Regions from separate parts of the Pseudoalteromonas sp. 2CM41L genome, predicted to be linked through region 2. Evidence: predicted binding sites of a transcription regulator. Region 2 holds the regulator's gene; the other holds the start of a gene.
What was found. Region 2 encodes LexA, which represses DNA repair genes until DNA is damaged. Its sites were predicted from a motif close to TACTGTATNNNNATACAGTA; they were not measured.
Positions count from the first base shown of each region.

Region 1: ruvC (crossover junction endodeoxyribonuclease RuvC) is a predicted target of LexA. The motif match lies at 4,073-4,092, and genes of this name have one in related genera.

Region 1 is NZ_JALNTN010000005.1:36,394-42,253, reverse strand. Features, by position in the region: gene tolQ (protein TolQ) at 1-585, opposite strand, end outside; gene ruvB (Holliday junction branch migration DNA helicase RuvB) at 1,864-2,871, opposite strand; gene ruvA (Holliday junction branch migration protein RuvA) at 2,879-3,496, opposite strand; gene ruvC (crossover junction endodeoxyribonuclease RuvC) at 3,499-4,023, opposite strand; gene MTF64_RS08560 (FtsX-like permease family protein) at 4,152-5,860, opposite strand, start outside.
Region 2 is NZ_JALNTN010000013.1:33,229-45,836, forward strand. Features, by position in the region: gene MTF64_RS14535 (hypothetical protein) at 1-49, opposite strand, end outside; gene MTF64_RS14540 (Rho termination factor N-terminal domain-containing protein) at 193-447, opposite strand; gene MTF64_RS14545 (hypothetical protein) at 676-1,056, shown strand; gene MTF64_RS14550 (hotdog fold thioesterase) at 1,067-1,507, opposite strand; gene lexA (transcriptional repressor LexA) at 1,685-2,302, shown strand; gene coxB (cytochrome c oxidase subunit II) at 2,775-3,911, shown strand; gene ctaD (cytochrome c oxidase subunit I) at 3,911-5,503, shown strand; gene MTF64_RS14570 (cytochrome c oxidase assembly protein) at 5,503-6,033, shown strand; gene MTF64_RS14575 (cytochrome c oxidase subunit 3) at 6,069-6,944, shown strand; gene MTF64_RS19995 (DUF2909 domain-containing protein) at 6,844-7,155, opposite strand; gene MTF64_RS14585 (SURF1 family protein) at 7,170-7,910, shown strand; gene MTF64_RS14590 (hypothetical protein) at 7,900-8,394, shown strand; gene MTF64_RS14595 (COX15/CtaA family protein) at 8,425-9,414, shown strand; gene cyoE (heme o synthase) at 9,427-10,356, shown strand; gene MTF64_RS14605 (SCO family protein) at 10,353-10,970, shown strand; gene MTF64_RS14610 (STAS domain-containing protein) at 11,134-11,406, shown strand; gene MTF64_RS14615 (response regulator) at 11,415-11,777, shown strand; gene MTF64_RS14620 (chemotaxis protein CheA) at 11,792-12,608, shown strand, end outside.

The DNA.
Region 1 (5,860 bases), on a different contig from region 2:
GCGGTTATACGCAATAACAGCCGGAATAGCCGCAAATAAGCCCATTGCCGTTGCAATAAGTGCCTCAGCAATACCTGGCGCTACCATTTGTAATGTTGCTTGCTTCACTTCACCAAGTGCTATGAAGGCATTCATAATACCCCACACCGTACCGAATAAGCCGATATACGGACTAATCGAACCCACTGTCGCTAAAAACGATAAGCTCGATTCTAGTTTTTCAATTTCACGTGACAGTGCCACACGCATTGAGCGATGCGTACCTTCCATTACAATGCCAGCACTTTGAAAGGTGTTCTTTTTATGGCGTGCAAATTCTTTAAAGCCAGATGTAAATAACGCTTCAATACCATGAGATTGACCGCTACGTGATGAGATTTCGTTGTATAGTTTGCTTAAGTCGATACCTGACCAAAATTTTTGTTCGAATTTTTTTGCATCAGACAAGGCGTCGCTAATTGCTTTTTTGCGCTGAAAAATAATTGCCCATGACATAACAGACATTGCTACTAGCGCTAGCATTACTAACTGCACAAGCAAACTGGCTTCTAGAATTAGATCTAAAAAATTAAGCCCTGATCCCACGTTAAACTCCTAAATAATTTCAAAAAACGTCAATTTGGTTATTTTGTGTAAATAAGACCATTGTAACGGCCATAAGTTGCATCTAGTGTATCGAGTCAAGGGTTTACTGACAACGATATTGCTATGAATTGGCAACAAAAAACGTTAAACATACGCTTAATCGCTTGTTTGTTTCTAAAACGCGACTACCGCGTTTAGTAAAACACAACTTAATACTACGAAAGTGCGTAAATATACGCAGTAAACTTAATAAAACGCACCGTTTATTCATAAAAAGTGCATAAGCACGCAAAAGTAATTCACGCCACTTTGCATGTACTAATATAACTAATACTGTAACAATACAGCTCAGACCAGTTATTTATTAATTTTCAGCTACTTATAAAGTTAACGAATAATTAACGTACAAGATTCGAACAATAATAAAATTCATAAGATTAGTTTTTCTTATCTGAAATTTTAAATTTTCTAGTTTGAACAAAAAATGCTTATTCCGTATTATTCTCCCATACCGAGCTTACGCACTGAATGAAACATTTTTCATTAAGCCAAGTTCTTAGTAATAGGATTTTTAATCGTATTACATTGTTTTACTCTTTTTGGATAAAACCTGATTAAGTAAAACGTAGTTCCCTGGATTACTTCCTTCAACTTGTTGTTTGCCCGCATTATATGCGGGCTTTTTTTTGCCTAAATTTTACCGCCAACTTGGCATATAACCGGTATAAATTACACAATCTGTTTAATTGCCAACGGTGTATTTACTATCTTTTTTTACCAATTCGTATTATTAAATTATCTACTTTCAGTAGAAAGCATGTTTATAACAAGGTAAAACTTATTAGCACAATTAGCGCCACGTCTAATCTCTTATGTTGCTACTGCTTTAAAGCTAACTGGTTTTAATGGTACGCAGCATAGCCACGCCAGTCTTAACGTTAAGTGAATTACAAAACGATTTTAATTTATTGGTTACATTTGCAACAAAGTGGCTGAAAGCTGAGTAAGTTTTAAAAAATTATACTAATTTTCTTAATTAAGTGAGCTATGTTAAGGCTGGAAAAACGTGTTGATAGCTAGGCAAAAAATTTGCTATTTCGTTGTTCTTGGCAATTGCTCCTGCACTGCTATACCTTCTGCATTCAGTCGTAAATGAGAGTTTTTATCGCAGGTAGCGATACGTTTGCCTCGCAAAATGATTAAGTGTTATTGCAAATTGGTATTACATTTAACAGAGGAAGTAGCCCGCTACATTTTCTGTAACAGGCTAAAGAGGGGTTAATCTTGTTTGGGGAGTAAACCAAAGTGATGATACGCATTGTCTGACACAATTCGCCCGCGTGGTGTGCGCTGTATAAAACCTTGTTGAATTAAAAACGGCTCTATTACATCTTCAATGGTTTCTTTTTCTTCGCCTATGGCGGCGGCTAAATTATCAAGCCCTACAGGCCCACCCATAAATTTTTCGATAATGGCAAGTAAGTATTTACGGTCCATGTAATCAAACCCGCTTTTATCTACGTCAATCATATCAAGGGCAAGCTCGGCAACTGAGGCATTTACTGTACCATCTGATTTTACTTGCGTGTAATCGCGCACACGACGTAATAAGCGGTTTGCTATACGCGGTGTGCCTCGTGAGCGTTTTGCAATTTCGGTAGCGCCATCGTCGCACATTTGTAAATCTAGGTAATGTGCAGAGCGCCCCACTATATGCGATAGGTCAGCTACCGAGTAAAACTCTAAGCGCTGCACTATGCCAAAACGGTCTCTTAGTGGTGAGGTAAGTGAGCCTGCGCGTGTTGTCGCGCCAATAAGCGTAAACGGCGGTAAGTCTAATTTAATAGAGCGTGCAGCGGGGCCTTCACCAATCATAATATCGAGTTGGTAATCTTCCATTGCGGGGTAAAGTATTTCTTCAACTTGTGGGCTGAGTCTGTGTATTTCATCAATAAACAGCACGTCGCCTTCTTCAAGGTTGGTAAGCAATGCAGCAAGATCGCCGGCTTTTTCAAGTACTGGACCCGAAGTGGTTTTAATACTTACATTAAGCTCATTGGCAACAATATTAGCAAGCGTGGTTTTACCTAAGCCCGGCGGGCCAAATATTAATAGATGATCGAGCGCTTCACCGCGGCTGCGCGCTGCCTCTATAAATATTTCCATTTGCTGCTTAACATGCGGCTGACCTTTGTAGTCGGCTAAAAGCTTGGGCCTTATTGCGCGGTCTATGGTGTCTTCGTTGGTTTTTTCGCTCGCGTCAATTAAACGATCAGCTTCAATCATGGGTTACTCACAACATTGATTTTAAAGATTCTTTAATAAGAACCTCAGTAGACATATCGGGTTTACTTACCGATTTTACTGCTTTTTGCGCCTGTGGCAATTTATAACCAAGCGCGACAAGTGCCGATACTGCATCGTCTGCGGCATTATTGGCAATTGTTGCATCGCTAGGAGGCTCTATAACGGCATTATCGCTATATGGCGTAAATAAGTCGTTACCCCAATCTTTTAAGCGGTCTTTCATTTCAAGCACTAAACGCTCAGCGGTTTTTTTACCCACACCCGGTAATTTAACCAATGTTGTGGCATCTTCGTTGTTTACGCAACTAACAAATTGTTGCGCCGACATGCCCGACAAAATAGCTAGGCCTAGTTTAGGACCCACACCATTTGCTTTTAATAGTTCTCTAAAAAGCGCGCGCTCGGTTTTATTATTAAAGCCAAATAATAGTTGTGCGTCTTCGCGTACTACAAAGTGTGTGTACACTATGGCGTTTTCGCCAATATTGGGTAAGTCGTAAAAACAGGTCATGGGCATTTGTACTTCGTAGCCTACGCCGCTTACTTCTAATAAAATTTCAGGCGGTTGCTTTTCAACTAAAGTGCCATTTAAACGGCCAATCATATTTATTTCCTTAAACGTCCTCTAACGGTTTTGCTTGCGCTACCCGCTAGTTTTATTAAATTTTGTTCTGAGTGCGCATGGCAAATTGCAATGGCAAGCGCATCGGCCGCATCGGCTTGCGGTGTGCCAGGTAATTTTAAAATATTTTTTACCATGTGTTGCACTTGCGACTTATCGGCACCGCCATTACCTACCACGGCTTGTTTAATTTGCCGTGCTGAGTATTCAAATACGGGTAAGTCGGCCATAGAGGCTCCCACTATAGCGGCTCCTCGGGCTTGGCCAAGTTTTAGCGCGGCATCCGGGTTATGCGCCATGAATACTTTTTCTATGGCAAAGGTTTCGGGGGAGAACTGCTCTATTATTTGCGTGATCCCTTGGTAGATCATTTTTAATCGTATGGGGAACTCATGCTCGGCTAATTTAATGCACCCGCTTCCTAAATAGGTAAATTTAGCGCCTTGATGCGCAACCACACCATAACCGGTTAAACGCGAACCTGGGTCTATCCCTAAAATAATGGCCAAACAGCACACTCATTATTGTTATTTTTCAATAACGGTAATAATGCCAGAGCACTGTATAAATTACCAGTGGCGAGTAAAAACAAAAACGCCCGCAACTTAGTGCGGGCGTTTAGCGTTAAAAGTATAGCTTAGGTTAAAGCACGTACTAAGCCTTGGGTATTTTGTTTAAGTTTACGGGCAATCATAAAGTAGCCAAGCGCGGCTACAAACACCCCGCCCGACACTGGCCCTATTAGCCAAATTGCCGGGTGCAACTTACCGGCTAAGTCAAACATTTGCTGCTGAACAATCAATAAGGCTATATCACTAAATAATGCGGCTACAAACCCAGCTAAGCCACCTAATAGCAAAAACTCATAAAGCGTCGCATTTTTTATTAACCGCCCTTTGGCGCCTAAAGTTCGCAGTATTACTATTTCTTGCATTCGCTCGCCAAGGCTCGCTTGCACCTGAGATATAAGCACTAATGCACCACACAAAACCACAATAGCAAGCACAAAGCCAATAGCTAACGACACCTGCTCAATGGTTGATTGTATTTGCTTAACAAAGTTATCTACATCGATGGCGGTAATGGTTGGATAAGTGCGCAGTAACTGGCTAAACGCTTTCTTTTGCTCTGGCTCTATACGCACAGATGAAATATACGTTGCCGGAAAATCTTTTAGCACATCGGGGCTTAAAATAATAAAAAAGTTAGGTTTTAGCGTCGCCCAATTTACTTTACGCACACTGGTAATTTTGGCGTCAAATGATTGCGCACCAATTAAAAATGTTAAAGTGTCGCCTATTTCTACGTCTAGGCGCTCCAGCATAGACTCCTCAACCGATGCCTCACCCACTGCGCCTTCGCCAAACCACTGCCCTTGCACAATTTCGTTTTGGGCTGGCACATTATCAAGCCAGGTTAGATTAAGCTCACGGCCTATGCCTGAACGCGCTTCTTCATCTTTTTTCTCGTTATCTTGCAACGACACTTTACGCGCAACAAGCTCGCCATTTACCGCATTTACTCGCCCACGAATGGTCGGATAAAAATCCGAAACTAAAATATCGTTCTCTGCTAGGTAATTATTTACAGGCTCAAGTTCGTTTTGTGTAATATTAACTAAAAATGCATTAGGCGCATCGGCGGGTAATTGAGACTGCCAATCTGAGATCATGTCATTTTTAAGCACAATCAAAAACAATAGCAATTTTATCGCCAATGAAAAGCTAATAAGCTGCACCGCATTTACGTTGGCACGCTTTTGTATAGAAGCAATAGCTAACGACCAACTGTTGCCTGGTTTTAAGCCTAATTTACGACCACCGCCAAATATTAGTTTTGAAATAACAAACAAAACCGCAATCAAAGCAAGCGTAGAGACAAATAAAATAAGCGTTATTTTAATGTTGTTACTAAATAACCACATTAATAAAAACACCGTAAGCGCGCTTAAACCTAAGTGCACACGGCTTACCGCTAGTCTGTCGCCTAAATTACGGCGCAATACTCTAAGCGGTGGAATATCAAATAAATCAAGCAGTGGCTTAATAGAGAACATAACTGCACATATAACGCCTGTGCTAATGGCCACCAGCCAAGGTTTAAATCCGGCGGCAGGTAAGCTCATATCCATGCTTTTTGCTAAATAACCAGTGGCTATTTCTTGCAAACCGTAGCCTATGGCTAAACCCACAATAACCGCTAAAGCACACACCATGAGTAAGTGCATAAAATATATTTTACGGATTAATGCACGGCTTCCGCCAAGGGTTTTCATCATTGCTACGGGGTCGTATTGGCGCTCACAATAACGCTTTGCCGACACAGCAATAGCAACCGTAGCCAAAA
Region 2 (12,608 bases):
CTAGCCACTTATGTAGTTTTCGAGCGCGCTTAAATAGTTGTTTTTTCATTTTGTGCTTCTTATTATTTTTAGCGTTAGTGTATTACAGCAGCCCATGCTTTTACTGCGGCATTTTGTCGCAGTTATTCATAAGCTTACTCTAACTTTATAAAAATAATAAAAAGGAGCGGTAAAAAATCAGTGAGGCTGTGTTTAATGCTCACGTAAGGCATTTATTAGCCCTTGTTTGCTCATTTTAGAGCGGCCACTAATACCGAGCTCTTTAGCTTTATTGTACAGCTGCTTTTTAGTGCGCTGCTCATACTTTGAGGCTTTGCCGCCTTTAACAGCGGTTTTATGAGTATTGCTATTAGCAATGCGCGCGGCTTTTTGTTTGCTCATGCCTTCATCTCGAAGCGCATCGTACTGATCGTCGTTTTTAATTTGCGGGCCATGATCTACCATAATTGTCCTCCTGAAGCGTTTAATTACACAGAGTGTGTATAACTTTCATACATAAACGGTAAAATTAAGCGTAACTAGCCTAACCCGTTTTATAAGGCAAATTAGGTGCCAATGGCGTTTAAACAGGTATTTTCTATTAATAAAGCCATGTTTAGCGCTTAGTTGATTTGGTATAAAAGTAAAACTGCGTTAAAGTTTGCGATGAAACTATAAGAGGGTAAAAAGCAGACAATGTCGGAAATTCAATTTTTAAATGTAGATCTAGAGCTTGAGTCTAAACAAGATATTAGCGCCCTGGTGGCAGACTTAAAGAAAAACGCGATGGTTTTGCATTATGACAAAGACGAATATCGTCAATTGGCGCGTATTGAAGCCTCAGGTGATATAACCACGCCAGACAAAGCAATCAACCACTTATGTGAATTAATAGAGTCGTGTTCACGTAATGCGCTTAAGCAGTGGCTAAGCTGTTCGCGCAGAACGTTTGATATAGGCTTTGAGTCGGGCACGTCACCTAAGTGTTTTAACCAAGCTCTACATGCAGATACACTGCTACGTATATCTGCCATTGGCGCTGGTATGGAAATAACAATTTACCCTATCGAAAAGTAGCCATAGTTAATTATTTGCGCTCGACAACCGCTGCGGTCATTTTTGATACGCAGCAAAGCTCGCCGCGGCTATTGGTTATTTTTATTTCCCATACAGAACTGCGCTTACCAATATGAAATGCACGAGTAACGGCGGTTAAAGTGCCATTTCGAGAGGCCTTTAGGTGGCTGGCGCTAATTTCCTGTCCAACACAATAAAATTTTGTAAAGTCCACGACAAAGTTAGCGGCGTAGCTTGCTACGGTTTCGGCAAGTACCACATTTGCGCCACCATGTACCATACCAATAGGATTATGATGCTCAGGAATAGCAGGCATGGTAGCCACCAGGTAATCATCTCCTATTTCGGTTATTTCTATGCCCATGGTTTTCATTAGCGTGCCTTGGCCGTTTATTCCCTCATCTAACTGTTTGCAAAGCTCTAATGTAATGGGTTGATGCCAAATACTCATAATTACTCCTTTATATTGAAAGCAAATTTATAGCATTTTAAATACTGAACGTCTGTAATTACCTAAAATTTATCCAGGTGCGGTGTATTTAGCTATTTTAAAGCACAATTTAAATTTGCGATTTTTATTTAACTGTATATACTCACAGTTAAATGTACTGTATGGAAAACCAGTTGTATGCGACCATTAACTAAACGCCAAGCTCAAATACTCGAACTAATAAAAGTTTTTATTAAAGACACTGGTATGCCTCCTACACGTGCCGAAATTGCGCAAACACTCGGTTTTAAAAGTGCCAATGCCGCAGAAGAGCACTTAAAAGCGCTTGCCAAAAAAGGTGTTATTAAAATGAAACCAGGCGCAAGCCGTGGTATTCAATTGGTTGAAGAAGAAGAGCCTGAGCAACTAGGGCTACCATTAATAGGTAGAGTTGCAGCGGGTTCGCCTATTTTGGCGCAAGAACATGTTGAGAGTCACTGTAAAATAGACCCACTTATGTTTAAACCAGCCGCCGACTTTTTACTGCGTGTTAACGGCATGAGTATGAAAGATATAGGTATTATGGATGGCGACTTACTTGCTGTGCACCGTACTCAAACAGCAGAAAACGGCCAAGTTGTGGTTGCACGAGTAGATGAAGACGTAACCGTAAAACGCCTAGAAAAAGCAGGTCGAAAAGTATTATTACACGCCGAAAACGAAGAGTTTACGCCAATTGAAGTAGACCTTGAAAACGAATCTTTTAATATTGAAGGGTTAGCCGTTGGCGTAATAAGAAATGCCGATTGGATGTAATTTTTAACTATTTTTAAGTAATATCTATAAATGCGCACTTTTTAGTGTGCATTTTTGTTTTAAAAACAAACCTTCCGCCATCTCAAAACGCCCTAAAATTATTTAGGCTGTAAACTTTTTTTCACTCATACTTTTATCTTCCTAAGCGTGTTACATCCCTTAATTTTGCTCGTATCTTGGCTGTTAAATAACAATTTAATACGCCGTCATTTAGTCAATTTTAAAATATCACTTGATTGTTTTTTATACTAAAACTTGCTTGTTGTACGTTTTTTAGCTAATCATTAATGTGCTGGACTAACAATAACTCACAGCTTTTTAGTTATGAGAACACACAATATACACAAACCTTTTGTTGTCCTAGCGATACCAATCAAAAATAAGATTGGTTAAAAAATAAAAATAACGAATTGGCGTTTAAGCCGTATGCCTCTTCGCTTTGCATTCGCAATAGCATCAAAGGAGCCGTCACATGGGTAAACTGACCTCTACCTTGTGGCTTGTGTTGATTATGTTCCCGCAGCAAGTGCTGGCTAATAGCCAATACAATATGCGCAAGGGCGTAACCGATATAAGTAATAATGTATATCAGCTACACATGACCATATTTTTAATATGTTGTGTGATTGGGGTGATAGTGTTCGCAATAATGTTTTGGGCACTGATTCATCACCGTAAATCTAAAGGGGCAGTTCCTGCCCAATTTCATGAAAGTACCAAAGTAGAAATTCTTTGGACTGCCATTCCGTTTGTTATTTTAATTGCCATGGCAATCCCTGCCACTAAAACCCTCATTGCGATGGAAGATGCCAGTAAGGCTGACTTAACCATTAAAATTACAGGGTCACAGTGGAAGTGGCATTATGAATATATGGGCGAAGACGTAGAGTTTTACTCTATTTTATCTACCCCTCAAGACGAAATAGCCAACCTTGCTAATAAAAACCCTAATTATTTACTTGAGGTTGATAAACCTTTAGTACTGCCAATTAATCGAAAGGTGCGTTTTTTAATGACCTCTGATGATGTTATCCACTCTTGGTGGGTACCCGATTTTGCCGTTAAAAAAGATGCCAATCCGGGGTTTATCAACGAAACGTGGACCAACATTAACGAAGAAGGTATTTACCGAGGACAGTGTGCAGAGCTGTGCGGTAAAGATCATGGTTTTATGCCCGTGGTGGTTGAAGCTAAATCGCAAGAGGATTTTAACGCATGGCTTGCAGATGCTAAGCAAGCTAAGCAAAAAGCCGCACTTGCTGATGCAGCATTGCTTGAGACAACAATTCCTAAAGAAGAGCTAATGACACTAGGTGAGCAAGTGTATATGGCAAGTTGCGCTGCGTGTCATCAACCTACAGGTATGGGGCTACCGGGCGTATTTCCTGCGTTAAAAGGCAGCCCCATTGTTTTGGGTGATATAAAAGATCACATTGATGTAGTGATTCATGGCCGCCCAGGAACTGCAATGCAGGCATTTGCAAAGCAGCTCTCAATTAAACAACTTGCAGCGGTAATTACCTATAAACGTAATGCGTGGGGTAATGAAACGGGTGATGTCATCCAACCTAGTGAAATTCAGGCAGCACTTGATGCGGAGGCGAACTAATGAGTAGCATAGTAGAACAACCTAACGCCAATGACGCTCACCACGGCCATCACCCAGCCAAAGGGTTTAAACGTTGGTTATACACAACAAACCATAAAGATATTGGCAGCATGTACTTAATTTTTTCGCTGACTATGTTTTTAATTGGCGGTGCAATGGCCATGGTTATTCGGGCTGAGTTATTTCAGCCAGGATTACAATTGGTAGACCCACACTTTTTTAACCAAATGACCACAGTACACGGTTTAATTATGGTGTTTGGTGCTGTTATGCCAGCCTTTACGGGGCTTGCTAACTGGATGGTACCGCTCATGATTGGTGCGCCAGATATGGCGCTGCCCAGAATGAACAACTGGAGCTTTTGGATTTTACCCTTCGCTTTTTTAATTTTATTGGCCTCGTTATTAATGCCTGGAGGCGGCCCCGCATTTGGCTGGACGTTCTATGCGCCGCTTTCAACAACGTATAGTAACGACAACACTGCAATGTTTGTGTTTGCAGTGCACATTATGGGGATTAGCTCAATTATGGGCGCAATAAACGTAATTGTGACCATTGTTAATTTACGTGCCCCAGGCATGACATGGATGAAACTACCATTATTTGTTTGGACATGGCTAATAACCGCATTTTTATTAATTGCTGTTATGCCCGTACTGGCCGGAGCGGTCACTATGGTGCTCACCGATAAATACTTTGGAACCAGCTTTTTTGATGCGGCAGGTGGCGGCGATCCGGTGATGTTTCAGCACATATTTTGGTTTTTTGGCCATCCCGAAGTGTACATCATGATTTTACCCGCCTTTGGTATTATTTCGACCATAGTGCCTACATTCTCACGTAAAAAACTATTTGGTTATGCCTCAATGGTTTACGCAACCTCCTCTATTGCATTACTGAGCTTTATAGTGTGGGCACATCATATGTTTACGACCGGTATGCCCGTTGCTGGCGAGCTATTTTTTATGTACGCGACCATGCTGATATCGGTGCCTACAGGGGTAAAAGTATTTAACTGGGTAGCCACTATGTGGCGAGGGTCAATAAGTTTTGAAGTGCCCATGCTATTTAGTATTGCCTTTATTGTGCTGTTTACTTTAGGGGGCTTTTCGGGGCTGATGTTGGCTATAACGCCTGCTGATTTTCAGTATCACGATACTTACTTTGTGGTGGCGCACTTTCATTACGTGTTAGTTACGGGGGCAATATTTTCGATTATGGCGGGGGCTTATTATTGGCTGCCTAAGTGGACGGGCAACATGTACAACATTGCCTTGGCTAAGTGGCATTTTTGGTTATCGCTGGTAAGCGTAAATGTATTGTTTTTCCCTATGCATTTTGTAGGGCTGGCAGGTATGCCGCGCCGTATTCCCGATTACGCCCTGCAGTTTGCTGATTTTAACGCAATCATAAGCATAGGTGGGTTTGCCTTTGGTTTATCGCAGTTACTCTTTGTGGCTGTGGTAATTAAATGTGCCCGAGGGGGCGATAAAGTCCCTGCAAAAGTATGGGATGGTGCTGAAGGTTTAGAGTGGGAAGTGGACTCTCCTGCGCCGTATCATACTTTTTCTACGCCGCCGGAAATTAAATAATGACACATGCACCGCTATTAAAGCGCCTAATTCTTATTTGTATAGGTATGTTTGCTTTTGCATTTGCCTTAGTGCCCTTATATGACGTGTTCTGCGACATAACTGGGCTTAATGGCAAGCCGTCGCTTGAGCAAGCTAAACAAAGTACACAGGTTGCACAAAATCGAGAAATAGGTGTGAGCTTTACAACCCATGCGCAAAGTGGTGCGCCGTTTATTGTTAAATCTAAAGAATACAGTGTTGATGTGAAACCAGGTGCCATGCGTGAGGTAATGTTTAGCGCAAAAAACACCAGTGATATTGATAAAGTAATGCAAGCGGTACCTTCTGTATCGCCCGGAAAGGCAGCCAAGTACTTACATAAAATAGCGTGCTTTTGCTTTGATCAACAACCCCTAAAAGCGGGTGAAGAGCTTGAGTTTAAGCTGCTTTTTTATGTTGATACCGCACTGCCGAGCGATGTAGAAGAGCTAACTTTATCGTACACCGTATTTGATATTAGTGAGCAGCTAGTAGCAAGTAATAACTAGCCTGCATGACTAGTGTAAAACTAGGAGCAAGTAACATGAATCAAGATTATGAAAACTACTACGTACCTGAGCAAAGTCCTTGGCCCATAGTGGGCGCGGTGGCGTTATTTTTTATTGCAGTGGGTGCGGCTTTAACAGTCATGAACTTAGAAAGTGAAGGGGGCAGCGGTGTGTACTTGCTATATGCAGGCATTGCAGTGCTGCTGTATATGATTTTTAGCTGGTTTAAAAATGTAATTAGCGAGTCTGATCAGGGCTTATATTCAGCGCAAATGGACCGCTCATTTCGACAAGGAATGAGCTGGTTTATATTCTCTGAAGTTATGTTTTTTATGGCCTTTTTTGGCGCATTATTTTACGCCCGCATACTGTCGGTGCCTTGGCTTGGCGGCGCTGGGAATAATGCGATGACCAACGAGGTGCTTTGGCCTACCTTTGAGGCCGTATGGCCACTACTAACCACACCAGCAGGTGAAACCACGCAAGCTATGGGGTGGCAAGGCTTACCCCTTATTAATACGCTTATTTTATTAGCGTCTTCGGTTACTTTGCATTTTGCTCACGTAGCCATTGAAAACAATAAGCGTAAACCGCTAAAAGTGATGCTAGGGGCAACCATTTTATTGGGTGTGTGCTTTTTAGCATTGCAGGTAGAAGAATATATTTATGCCTACAACGACTTAAACTTAACACTAGACGCAGGCATTTACGGGAATACATTCTTTTTGCTGACAGGTTTTCATGGCATGCATGTGACCCTTGGCGCCATCATTTTGTTTGTTGTATTTGTGCGTATTTTAAAAGGCCACTTTACGAAAGATAAACATTTTGCGTTTCAAGCAGCGGCTTGGTATTGGCATTTTGTTGATGTGGTGTGGCTGTGTTTATTTGTTTTTGTGTATGTGTTGTAACGGCTAATGGTGAGTGATTAGCCTTTATAAAACCAAGTTTTACAGCGGCTATCACCATCACCAAAACCACCACAGAAAACAGCACGCGACGGCCTAAAAAATGCGACATAGGCCGACCGCCAGATTTATCGGTCACCATAATAAATAGCGCTCTAAACAAGTTGAAAAGTATAAATAGTAACAGCAGCACAATAATAATTTTAATAATCACTGGGTTGACCCTTTATGCAGTTAATTTTAAGGCGTAAACAAAAGCTTAGCTCATTTATCGCACTTTGCGTTGTGGTAGCTGTGGTGCTGGTATGTGTACGTTTAGGGTATTGGCAATTAGCAAGGGCTGATCAAAAGCAGCAACAGTTAACAGCTATAGCTAACATGCAAACCCAAGGCGTAATGAGCTGGCAGCAATTACAGGCAATGCCTTCAAAGTGGAATAAAACAGGTGTAGTGGTTGAGCTTGTCGGAAAAATAATAAATCAGCAATACTGGCTTTTAGATAACCAAGTTTACCAAGGGCAAGTCGGTTACGACTTATTGGTGTTATTTAAGCCAAGCCAAGCAAGTGACGCTTTACTCGTTAATTTAGGGTGGGTAAAAGCGCCTATTTCACGCAGCGAATTACCTAACATCCAACTTCCTAAACGTAATATTACGTTTAAAGCGCAGATAAAAGAGCGAAATTTAACGAGCTTTAACTTACAAACCAATTCGACAAAACAAGACCTTCAAAAACGAATTCAATCAATAGATTTACAAAAGCTAAGTGAGCAGAGTAATCAATCGTTATTTAATTTTATGGCTTATCGTCAAGGTGCAGGAGATGTGCTAGCTATACCGCATTATAAAGCGGTGGTGATGAGTCCGCAAAAGCACCAAGCGTATGCAGTGCAATGGTTTTTAATAGCCTTAGCCTGCGTAGTGGTGGCCATTTTTGCCAGTAAAAAGAGGACTAACAATGAAAAATAACCCCTTAGTTTTGTTTGTTGTATGTTGCGCTGTACCGCTAGTACTTGCATACGGTGCGCTAAAACTAGACTGGTTGCCGAGCGCAATTACCAATAATGGCGAGTTTTTACAGCGCGAAGTAAAGCTTGAAAACTGGCAGCAGCACAACCCTAAGCAATGGACAATTGCGCTTAATTACTCCAATAAATGTAATGCTTCGTGCAATGAGCAGCTCAATGCGCTTGATAACTTATATATCGCCTTAGGAAAAAATCAGGGCAAGGTTGATATGGCTGTAATGGGGGCGCCTAAAGTTAAAAACATTCCTTGGAAAACCTTTAACGCGCAACAAAATTTGCAGCCCGCTAGCTTATATTTAATCGATCATATGGGGTTAGTGGTGCTTGAGTATCCGTTTAAAGAGCAGCCACAAGAAAACCGTTTAGTGCAAAAAGGTTTATTAAAAGATTTAAAAAAACTGCTTAATTATTCTCGTTCAAGCTAATTAATAGCGCATTGTTAATGGGAGATTCCTATGTATAAAAATTATAAAAACTGGGTACTTGCAACGGGGTTACTTGCGCTGTTGGTGGTAGGGCTAGGTGCTTATACACGTTTAAGTGACGCAGGGCTTGGTTGTCCTGATTGGCCCGGTTGCTATGGCTTTTTAACTGTACCAAAGCATGAAGCCGATATCGCACTAGCTACCCAAAGTTATCCAGATATGATGTTTGAAACCGCCAAAGCGTGGAAAGAAATGATCCACCGTTACTTTGCAGGCGCGCTGGGGTTGCTTATTTTAGCGCTATTCGTATTGGCTTTTGTAAAGCGCCATTACTCAAACACGCCGGTTAAATTACCGCTAGCCTTATTATTGTTAGTTATATTTCAGGCTGCGCTGGGTATGTGGACCGTTACTATGAACTTACAACCACTTATTGTGATGGGGCATTTGCTGGGGGGATTTAGTATTTTATCGCTAATCACTCTTTTATACCTACGTTTAACTACTAAACCCATAGAGGGCGGAGATAGTAGCGCTAAAGGCTATTTTTCATTGAGCTTAGTTGCATTGACTGTGTTGGTTATTCAAATTGCATTAGGAGGATGGCTTGCAGCAAATTATGCAGCGCCACACTGTAATGGCTTACCGCTGTGTAGTTATGCGCAGCCATTTTCACTCAGTAGTGTGTTTCAGCTGCCGCTTGAGCACAGTAATTATGAGTACGGAGTGCTATCGCAACAGGCGCGTATGTCTATTCATTTACTACACAGAATTTGGGCGCTAGTTACATGTATTGTGTTGGCGCTAATTATGTGGCGTATATACAGTCAGGCGCAATCTGCAAAAATAAAACACTGTACTGTCAGCGTGCTTGTTGCGCTACTTTGCCAAATTAGTTTAGGGCTTGCAGTGGTGCATTGGCACTTTCCGCTTGGAGTGGCGCTGGCGCACAATTTAATGGCAGCTATCTTGTTATTGACTATGGTTAGGTTGTGTTACTACCTAAAAGCACGCACTTAAAGGGGAATAATTATGGCACTCACACTCGACAAAAAAGAACTACAGGTTATTAGCGCACACCCTTTTATTCAACGTGCTTATAATTTACTGCAAGATTACTTAGCTATTAGCAAGTTTAAAGTAGTGGCTATGTTGGTACTTACTGCCTGGGTTGGCTTGGCACTGGCGCCTGATGTAGGGCGAGGCATTGCAGTACAATTTATTAGTTTATTAGGCATTGGTTTGCTCTCTGGCGCTGCGGCGGTAATAAATCATGTTGTTGATAGCGAAATAGATACAAAAATGGCGCGTACACGCCACCGCCCTGTAGCCAAAGGCCGGCTTAGTAAAACCCATGCGCTAAGCTTTGCAGGCGTGATAGGGGTTGCTGGTTTTATAATGCTAATGCTTTGGGCAAACACTCTAACAGCCGTACTTACTTTGTTTGCATTAGTTGGGTATGCTTTTATTTATACCTCTTTTTTAAAGCGTGCCACACCGCAAAACATTGTAATTGGTGGCTTAGCTGGGGCAATGCCGCCTTTATTGGGCTGGGTTTCTGAAACCAATCAAATGGCAGCCGCGCCATGGTTACTCGTAATGATTATATTTACGTGGACCCCACCGCATTTTTGGGCACTGGCAATAGCACGCAAAAGCGATTACGAACGCGCTAAAATTCCTATGTTGCCAGTAACTCACGGTATCGACTTTTGTAAAACCTGTGTTGTGGCTTACACCATATTACTGGCGCTTGTATGTGTATTACCTTATTTAATTGGTATGTCGGGCGGTATTTATTTAGTAGGCGCATGTGTACTCAATGCACTCTTTTTGTATAAAGCGGTTAAGCTTAAATTAGCCCCGAGCGATGACACCGCAATGGACTTATTTCGCTTTTCAATTGTGCATTTAATGGTACTCTTCGTGATCTTATTTATAGATAAATGGCTCCCTTTATGAAGCAGTTACGGATTAGCTTAGTTGTAATTTTTTCGTTTTTATTAGTCGCTTGCTCAGAGCAAAATAGTGCACCCGATGTGCAAGCCTTAGTGTATGAGCAAGCAAAGCCTCTTTCTGATTTTACTCTTAACGACCAAAACGGTGAGTTAGTCACCAAAGCGCAATTTTTGGGGCAGTGGAACTTAGTGTTTTTAGGCTATACCAGTTGTCCAGATATTTGCCCATTAACGCTTGCTAAACTAAACAGCGTGTATAAAAAGTTACATAACGAATACCCACTGCAAATTTGGTTTATGTCGGTAGACCCTCAACGCGATACGCCGGTAAAGCGCAAAGCGTATATTGATTATTTTAACCCTGACTTTTTAGCTGTTTCGGGTGAGCACAAAAACCTATTCCCGGTGGTTAGAGAGCTTGGTCTAATTTATGCCATTAGTGACTCGCAAGAATCAGAATATGCGGTCGATCATAGTGCTTCGGTGGCTTTAGTTGATGCAAATGGAGCGGTAAGAGCCATATTTAAGCCTGAATTCCAACAAGGAAATGTGCCCCTTATTAATACCACTCAACTTATTAGCGAATTTAAACAAATAGCGGATTACTATAAAAACTAGTTTTAAACTTTTCACGCATTTTAAAAGGAGCTTAGGCTCCTTTTTTGCTTTTTAGCGCCACTTTTAAAAGTTTTATTAATTTTTTTGAGCCTTTTATGGCAATTTTAATAACTAAGGCTAAGCTTTTGTTATGAATTGAATTGACAGGGAAAGTCCTGAAAAAATGCTAAAACTTCCAAGCGAACTTGCGATTATGCAAGTAGAGACTCTTCACCAAGATTTATTACAAGAACTCAATAGCAACAACGATATTTGTTTAGATGTCAGTGAGGTTGTTTCAGCCGATACCGCGTCAATTCAACTTTTGTGTGCCTTACAAAAACACCTACTTACCATACACCATAAAATTGTATGGGTAGGCAGCAGTGATGCACTTCAAAACGCCATTAATCAACTTGGCTTAAGTCAATATTTAACACTTGAAAGTAAAGGTTAGAGGTTTATATGAAGAAAATTTTAGCGGTTGATGATTCTGCGTCAATGCGTCAAATGGTGAGCTTTACGCTTAAAACCGCAGGTTTTGATGTTACCGAAGCAAAAGATGGCAGCGAAGCCCTCGCGATTGCCAAGCAGCAAAGTTTTGATGCGGTAATTTCAGATGTAAATATGCCCATTATGGATGGCATTACGCTTATCAGAGAGCTCAGAGGCCTTCCTGATTACAAATTTACGCCGCTACTTATGCTAACCACAGAGTCAGGATTAGATAAAAAAGTAGAAGGTAAAGCAGCTGGCGCAACAGGCTGGATTGTAAAGCCTTTCAACCCGGATCAGTTACTAGCGGTACTTAAAAAAGTAATTCGTTAACTGAGGAGTGCGGCGTGAGTATAGATTTAAGTCAATTTTTTGAAGTGTTCTTTGAAGAAAGTTTTGAAGGCCTAGATACAATGGAGGCCGAGCTATTAAATTTAGAGCCCGGCAAAGAAGACTTAGAAACAATAAATACTATTTTTAGAGCTGCGCACTCAATTAAAGGGGGCAGTGGCACCTTTGGCTTTAACTCTGTTGCTGAGTTTACCCATGTGCTAGAAACCCTACTGGATCAAATACGCCAAGGTGAGCGCGAACTCACCACCGAGCACGTTAATTTATTGCTTAAAGCTGTTGATTGCTTGCGTGGGTTACTCGGTGAGCTGCAAGCAGAGCAAGAGCCTGATTTATCACATGCTACAACCTTAAAAAAACAGTTTGAAATTGTACTGGAAATGCAAGCCGATTCAGCTCCAAGCGAGGCAAGCGAAGTCACGGCTGCTGCTGAGGTAAATACCTTTCAAATTGATTTTAAACCGCATCATCACCTTTTTAAAACAGGCAACGAGCCTTTATTTATGATCAGCGAACTAGCTGAACTCGGCGAGCTTGAAACACAGGCCTTTTTAGACGATATCCCAGATATTAAAGATTTAAGCAGTGACGAGTGCTACTTACACTGGCGCTTTTTTTTAAATACCAGCGAAAAAGAAGCCGCTATTAAAGAGGTATTTGAATGGGTAGAAGATGATGCCGATATAAAAATAGAGCTTTGTGGCGGGTTATTTGATGAAGACACTTCTCACACCGCATACGCTGATGAAAAGAGCAACGACAACTCAGCTCAAACACCGCCTATTAGCGATGCTAAAAAAGCACCCGACAAAC